Regions from separate parts of the Sulfitobacter marinivivus genome, predicted to be linked through region 1. Evidence: riboswitches for the same ligand, from Rfam matches in the RefSeq annotation. Region 1 holds a riboswitch; the other holds the start of a gene.
The links. A riboswitch is a leader RNA that binds a small molecule or an ion and turns the genes downstream of it on or off. The one in region 1 is predicted to bind thiamine pyrophosphate.
Positions count from the first base shown of each region.

Region 2: it holds a riboswitch for thiamine pyrophosphate, as region 1 does, so the genes downstream of both, thiD (bifunctional hydroxymethylpyrimidine kinase/phosphomethylpyrimidine kinase) here and thiB (thiamine ABC transporter substrate binding subunit) in region 1, are expected to answer to the same signal.

Region 1 covers NZ_JBEFLP010000001.1:2,197,915-2,201,751, forward strand. Annotated here, with positions in the region: gene ABMC89_RS10830 (thiamine/thiamine pyrophosphate ABC transporter permease ThiP) at 1-566, opposite strand, end outside; gene thiB (thiamine ABC transporter substrate binding subunit) at 542-1,519, opposite strand; TPP riboswitch at 1,554-1,653, opposite strand; gene aroC (chorismate synthase) at 1,743-2,852, shown strand; gene ABMC89_RS10845 (DMT family transporter) at 2,860-3,795, shown strand; gene cobO (cob(I)yrinic acid a,c-diamide adenosyltransferase) at 3,820-3,837, shown strand, end outside.
Region 2 covers NZ_JBEFLP010000004.1:148,421-152,257, reverse strand. Annotated here, with positions in the region: tRNA gene ABMC89_RS17415 (tRNA-Met) at 1-50, shown strand, start outside; gene ABMC89_RS17410 (cupin domain-containing protein) at 116-1,204, opposite strand; TPP riboswitch at 1,428-1,528, shown strand; gene thiD (bifunctional hydroxymethylpyrimidine kinase/phosphomethylpyrimidine kinase) at 1,585-2,388, shown strand; gene ABMC89_RS17400 (FAD-dependent oxidoreductase) at 2,385-3,362, shown strand; gene thiS (sulfur carrier protein ThiS) at 3,346-3,543, shown strand; gene ABMC89_RS17390 (thiazole synthase) at 3,545-3,837, shown strand, end outside.

The DNA of each region.
Region 1 (3,837 bases):
GGCACCATCTGCAAGAGCATCGGACGTTCGATTGCCTGAAACACGGCCCATGGCGTCAGGCGCAATTGCGCGGCGAGCCTGAAACGCTCCGCCGGAATGGTCTGCCAGCCCTGCAACAGCAACCGCGTCGCCAGCGGCAGGTTGAAAAAGACATGGGCGAGTACGACCCCGTGAAATCCGTAGACCGACACGCCCGGAAGGCCCAGCGCCGCCAGCAGGTCATTCATCCAGCCGTTCCGCCCGAACACTGTCAGCAGACCGAAGACCGCCACGATCACCGGCAGAATGAATGGCGCGCCCAGCAGCGTCACCAGCGCACCGCGCCCGACAAAGCGGCGCCGCGCCAAGGCCCGCGCGACCGGCAGCGCAAGAAGAACGGACAGCCCCGCAGACCAGAGCGCCTGATGCACCGTAAACCTGATTGCGGCCCAATCGCTCGGGGCCAGCCCCGATCCCGCCTCGGCCCGCAACAGAACCGCGACAAGTGCGGCGAGGATCAGCGCGAGGGTAAGCCCCGCCGCGCCGATCCCTGCCCTAGATCCTATTGGGACAATGCGTTGAGCCATTCGGCCAAAGCTTCCTCGCGGATCGCGGGCACCTCTTCGGCAGGTGTCAGCAGCGCCTTTTCAGGCGTTGTCAGGGTGTCGAACCCGTCGGGCAACCCGCCATCGGGTGTCACCGCCGGGTACATCCAGTTCGTCGTGGGCAGTGCCGATTGCGCCGCGTCGGAGACCATGAATTCCATGAATTGCGCGGCCAGATCCGGTGTATCGCTGCCGGCAAGCCGGCCCAGCACCTCGATCTGCATGTAGTGACCTTCGGTGAAGGATGCAGTGGTCTTGCTGTCGTCGTCCTCGGCGATCAGGTGGTAGGCGGGCGAAGTCGTATAGCTCAGCACCATGTCCGATTCCCCCTCGAGGAACAGACCGTAGGCTTCGGACCAGCCTTTGGTGACCGTCACGACGTTATCGGCCAGCCCTTCCCAGATCGCCGATGCCTCGTCGCCGTAGGCCGACTTGACCCACATCAGAAGGCCCAGACCGGGAGTCGACGAACGCGGATCCTGGATGATGATCGACGCGTCACTTTCCGCCAGCGCGCGGAAATCCGTGGGCGCTTCGAAATCCTTGTTGTGAACGAATGCGAAATAACCCCAATCGTAGGGCACGAAAACCGGGTCGTTCCACGCGACCGGCAGATCGTAGGCGGCCTCCACAGGCGTCTCGGCAAAAAGACCGGTTTCCTTCGCGGCAGCGATCAGCGACGTATCGAGCCCCATCACCACATCTGCGTCAGACCGCGCGCCCTCAAGCCGCAGCCGCGCGAGAAGTGCTGCGCCATCGCCCATGCCCACAAGGTTCAGATCGCAGGCGCAGACTTCCTCGAACGCCTTTTCGATCACCGGGCCCGGGCCCCAGTCGGACGTGAAGCTGTCGTATGTATAGACGGTAAGCACGGGTGTTTGTGCCAGTGCGGCACTGGCGCCGAATGTTGCTGCTGCAAACGTAAGATACTTCATGGCATCCTCCAAATTGCGGCGTCAGAAACGTTTGGATGGATGTCCAGACCTTCCCTCCGCCGGTGTTAACCGGTTCAGGTTCAACGGGTCAGCTTTCGCAATCTCAGCGCCGCAGCGCCCCCCGAGGTGCCCCAAGAGCTAGGACAGCTGCATCCCCTTGGCAAGGCAAATCCCCTTGAGCGCACCCGCTCCCCCGGCTAAGGCAGGGAGGAAGGAGCACCGCATGTCGATCAACAGCTTTGGCCATCTTTTCCGTGTGACCACCTGGGGCGAAAGCCACGGGCCGGCTTTGGGTGCGACCGTGGATGGCTGCCCCCCGGGCGTAGAGATCGACGCGGGCATGATCCAGCACTGGCTCGACAAGCGCAAACCCGGGCAGAACAAATTCACCACCCAGCGCCGCGAGGCGGATGAGGTCCGGATTCTGTCTGGCACGTTCGAAGGCGTGACCACCGGCACCCCCGTGCAGTTGTTGATTGAAAACACCGACCAACGGTCGAAGGACTACGGCGATATCAAGGACAAGTTCCGCCCCGGTCATGCGGACATCACCTATTTCCAGAAGTACGGCGTGCGCGATTATCGCGGCGGCGGACGGTCCTCGGCGCGCGAGACGGCCAGCCGGGTCGCGGCGGGCGGTTTGGCCCGCGAGGCGATCAAGGCGATCGCGCCGAACGTGCAGATCACCGGCTACATGGTGCAGATGGGACCGCACAAGATCGACCGGGATGCGTTCGACTGGGACCAGATCGAGCAGAACCCTTTCTGGGTCCCGGACGCCCGCGCGGCAGCCGATTGGGCAGACTATCTCGATGGCCTGCGCAAATCGGGGTCTTCCGTCGGGGCGATCATTGAGGTCACCGCGCGCGGTGTCCCTGCGGGCATCGGCGCGCCTGTTTACGGCAAGCTCGATACCGATCTGGCGGCCGCGATGATGAGCATCAATGCCGTGAAGGGCGTCGAGATCGGCGAGGGCATGTCGGCGGCCATGCTGACCGGCGAGCTGAACGCGGACGAGATCACCATGGGCCCCGACGGCCCGCAGTATTCGTCAAATCACGCGGGCGGCATTCTGGGCGGGATCAGCACCGGACAGGACATCGTCGTGCGCTTTGCCGTCAAGCCGACCTCCAGCATCCTGACCACCCGCCGTACCATCACCAAGACCGGCGAAGAGACCGAGATCATCACCAAGGGCCGTCACGACCCCTGCGTCGGCATCCGCGCGGTGCCGGTGGGCGAGGCGATGATGGCCTGCGTGATCCTCGATCACCTGCTCCTCCACCGCGGGCAGGTCGGTGAAAACCGCGGCACGATCGGGCCCGGCGCGTGATGACGCGATGAAGGTCGAGGATTTCTCAGCCAGACCGGCACTCGGTGTTGCCCTGAAAATCACCGCGATCTTTCTGTTCACCTGCATGTCGGCGATCATCAAATCCACCTCGGACGAGATCCCCCCAGGCGAGCAGGTATTCTTCCGCTCGCTGTTTGCCATCCCGATCATCCTTGCCTGGCTGGCCCAGCGCGGGCAGCTGAAAATCGGCCTGAAAGCCAAGAAGCCGATGGGCCACGTCTGGCGGGGCCTGTTCGGCACCACAGCCATGGGTCTGACGTTCGGCGGGCTGGGCCTGCTGCCCCTGCCCGAAGTCACGGCCATCGGGTTCGCCACTCCGATCTTCACGGTGCTTCTTGCCGCGCTGATGCTCGGAGAACGCATCCGATTCCTGCGGATCAGCGCGGTCGCCGTCGGGCTTGTCGGGGTCATCATCATCCTCTGGCCCCGGTTTGGCGGCGCGCGGCTGGATCACATGGCCACCATCGGTGCGCTGATGATCCTCGGGGCCACGCTGATGCGCAGCCTTGTCCAGATACACCTGCGCCAGCTGGTGCAGAACGAACATACAGCCGCGATCGTCTTTTACTTTTCGGCCACCGCGACCGTCCTGTCGCTGTTCACCCTGCCCTTCGGCTGGGTCGTCCCCACCGGGCAGACTGCACTCTTGCTCGTGTCGGCGGGGCTGGTGGGCGGCGTGGCCCAGATCCTCGTGACCTCCTCCTACCGGTTCGGATCGGTGTCGATGCTGGCGCCCTATGACTATACCTCGATGCTTTTTGCCATCGTGCTGGGCTACGTCATCTTCGGAGAACTGCCCACGGTGATGATGCTGGCGGGCGCCTCGCTCGTGATTGTGGCGGGCGTGCTCGTGATCTGGCGCGAACATCAACTGGGGATGGAGCGCGGCAAGATCCGCGCCGTATCCGTCCCGAAATCCTGAGATCAACCCCGAAGGGAGCTTTCAATGACCGACGACCACAAG
Region 2 (3,837 bases), on a different contig from region 1:
TCAGGCTCATAACCTGAAGGTCGTAGGTTCAAATCCTACTCCCGCAACCAATAAAAACGCGTTATCAGACGCTTATACGCCGCCCTCCGGGGCGGCGTTTGCGTTTCTGGAGCGGTTACCGCAGCGTTGTCGTGAAATCACCGCGCAGCGCGACTTCGAGCAGTTCGAGATCAGGCGAGGCATCGTTGTAAGTCGCGACCAACCCGGGCGGGATGACGAAACCGTCACCCGCTTCGAGCTGGCGGGGATCGTGACCATCGGCCGCCAGTGTCATCGTACCCTCCATCACGAAGGTGAAGTGGATGTCGGCATCGTGGGTAAAGGCCCTCGTTTCGCCGTCGCCTTTTCGGACGACCTGAATACCGGCCACGCCCTTGGTCCCCGCGGTAATGCCGGTGTCGCGCGCGATGAAGCCGGGGATGCGGAAGGGATGCCACTCCGCCCTGTCTTTTACGTGGTGCACAAAGGTCTGGCCGTCCCATTCGCGGGCGGGATCGCCTTTGCCGTTGGGGAGCGTGAAATCGTGGTCGATGGTGGTGACGTGTTCGGCTGGCACGCCGATCTCGATCACCTCGATGTTGGGAGAGGCTTCGACGACACGGTGGCGGATCCCCGGCGGCTGGGTCACGCAATCGCCTGCGTGCAGGCGGATCACATCGCCCTGATCCTCGTAGAGCACATCGACCCAGCCGCGATAGCAAAAGATCAGCTGGAACCCGACCGTGTGGTAGTGGACCATGTCCGGAACGGGGCCGCCGTCGGGGATGCGGATGTGGCTGGCGATGATCGACCCGCCGAGGCGGGACGGGATCAGATCGCGGTAATGCATACCCGCGCGGCCGATCACCCATGGCGCTTCGTCGCGCAGGCGGCGGACGGCGAATTCATGCTGGGTTTCGATCGGGTCTACCTGTGGGGTCAGCGGCGCAAGCGTGATGCGGGTGCCGTTTGGCGCGGTCAGTTCGCGCGCGCCATCCGAAAAACTGTCGGGATCGTCGGTCAGAATGCGCAGATGGCCGGGGGCGACATCGGCGCCTTTCTCGATCCGCAGGCGGATGCCGTAGCCGGAAAAGCTCGCCACAGATGGGTCATCGGCGGGATAGATATTTTCAAGCCGCATGCCCAGCGTCTTCGTATAGAAAGGCAGATCATCGCGCAGCTCTTCCGTCGGCAGTAGAAATTCGGCGAGAATGGTATCTGTCATGGGGGGTCCTGTGGTTGCGGTTCGGTTCGGTATCAAAATCGTGCTGTGGGTGGTGATGGTATCAAGATCTATTGCGCGTTTGATGGCCAGCATCAACTGGCACGGTTTGCCTTCGGTAGGACTGGCCGCCGGTCACCGGCCTTCACACCCGGCCCCTCGCGCCCCGAATCCGGTCGCGCGCTTTGGGCAGTTGCAGGGGCGTCCGCAGGCTGATATCAATAATCCAAATCCGTTGGGGTGCCCCGTCTGGGGCTGAGAGGCGCAAGCTAACCCATTGAACCTGATCCGGACAATACCGGCGTAGGAAACGGAGCAAGATCAGGCGCACCGTCCTTTCCCGCTTGTTCTTCCTCCTCCCCTCGCCGGAGGAGATGTAGAAGATGCCACATTGTTCAGCTTTGACCATCGCGGGCTCCGACAGCGGTGGAGGTGCGGGCATCCAGGCCGATCTCAAGACTTTTTCGGCCCTCGGCGTGTACGGCACCAGTGCGATCACGGCGATCACCGCGCAGAACACACGAGGTGTTTTCGCGGTCGAGGAAGTATCGCCCGCCGTGGTCGGCGCGCAGATAACAGCCGTTCTCGAAGACATCCCCCCGCAAGCCATCAAGATCGGGATGCTCGCATCGCCAGAGATCATCGCCGCCGTGGCCGATGCGCTCGAAGGTTATCGCGGCCCTGTCGTGCTCGATCCCGTGATGATCGCAAAGTCGGGGCACGCGCTGTTGGCCGAAGAGGCCGAGGCCGCGCTGATCGAACGCCTGCTGCCGCGTGCCGATGTGCTGACGCCGAACCTGCCCGAAGCGGCCCGCCTGTTGGGGCAAGACCCCGCAGACACCGCCGCGCAGACCGAGGCACAGGGGCATGCGTTGCGCGCACTTGGAGCAGGGGCAGTGGTGATGAAAGGCGGCCACGCGACCGGTGCGACCTGCATCGACAGGCTGGTCACAGCCTTTGCGACAACGGAGCTGTCGCAACCACGGCTTGCGACGCGCAACACCCACGGGACCGGATGCAGCCTGTCGTCGGCGATCGCTGCCGAACTGGCGAAAGGGGCCACCGTCGTGGCGGCGGTCCGGCGCGCGCAGGCATGGCTGCACGGTGCGATCCGCGCGGCGGACGGGTTGCAGATCGGCGGCGGTTGCGGGCCGGTTCACCACTTTTACGAGGTCTGGAGCCGATGATGCGCGCGACGGTACTGGGCGCCGGCGTTGCGGGGCTGTGCGTGGCGACGGAACTGGTCGCCCGTGGTTGCGATGTGACCGTCATCGACCCAGCCGATCGGCCCGGGCCGCACGGGTGTTCGTGGTGGGCAGGCGGGATGCTGGCCCCTTTCTGCGAGGGCGAAACCGCCGAGGAACCGGTTGTGCGGCTGGGACAGGAAGCCGCCGATTGGTGGGAACGGCAGGGTGTGGCAGTTGCGCGGCGGGGAACCGTCGCGGTCGCCCTCGACCGTGACCGGCGGGAGCTTGACCGTTTCGCACGCCGTGTTCCACAGCACCGGCAAGCCGACGCGGCTGCGCTGGCCGCACTTGAGCCTGACCTCGACGGTCGGTTCGACCGCGCCCTTCATATCGCCGACGAAGGACATATCGATCCGCGCGCCGCGCTGTTCCGGTTGCGCGAAGGTTTGATGCAGGCCGGTGTCACCTTCGCCTCCGGGCAAGCGGACGCAGGGGGCCTGACATTCGACTGCCGCGGGCTGGCGGCGCGGGATGCCTTGCGCGATCTGCGCGGCGTGAAGGGAGAGATGGCAGTGCTGCGCAGCACCGACATCCGCCTCAGCAGGCCGGTCCGGCTGCTCCACCCGCGCTTTCCGCTCTACGTCGTGCCGCGTGGTGACGGTCTGTTCATGCTCGGCGCCACGCAAATCGAAAGCGATGACCGTCGCCGCAGCGTCCGCGCTGTCCTCGAGCTTTTGTCGGCGGCGCATGCGCTGCATCCCGCCTTTGCCGAGGCAGAACTGGTCGAAGTCGGCGCCGATGCCCGCCCTGCCTTTCCCGACAACCTGCCGCGCCTGCAACGGCGCGGTGCGACAATCTACGTCAACGGCCTTTTTCGCCACGGCTTTCTGCTTGCGCCCGCGCTGGCGCGGATGGCGGCAGAGATGGCCTGCGAGGGCACCAAACCGGAGTTTTTGTATGAAGATCACCGTTAACGGCACCCCTACGGAGGTGCGCGCAGAGACGCTTGCCGGCGCACTTGACGAACTCGGCTACGGCGGGGCCAAGATCGCATCGGCGGTCAACGAAAGCTTTGTGCCCGCCACCGCGCGGGAGAATACCGCGCTGTCGCCGGGTGACCGGATCGAGATCGTCGCACCCCGGCAGGGGGGCTAGGATGCAGGTCTACGGAAAACAGATCACATCGCGGCTGATGCTGGGCACGGCGCAATACCCGTCGCCCAGCGTGCTGGCCCGCGCCTTTCAACGTTCGGGTGCCGGTGTCGCAACCGTTTCCGTCCGCCGCGAGGCAGGCGCCGACCGGGCCGGTACGGCCTTCTGGGATCTGGTGCGCGATCTGGATGTCACGCTGCTGCCCAATACCGCCGGCTGCCATTCCGTTCGCGAAGCCGTCACAACCGCGCATATGGCGCGCGAGCTCTTCGACACGCCGTGGATCAAGCTCGAAGT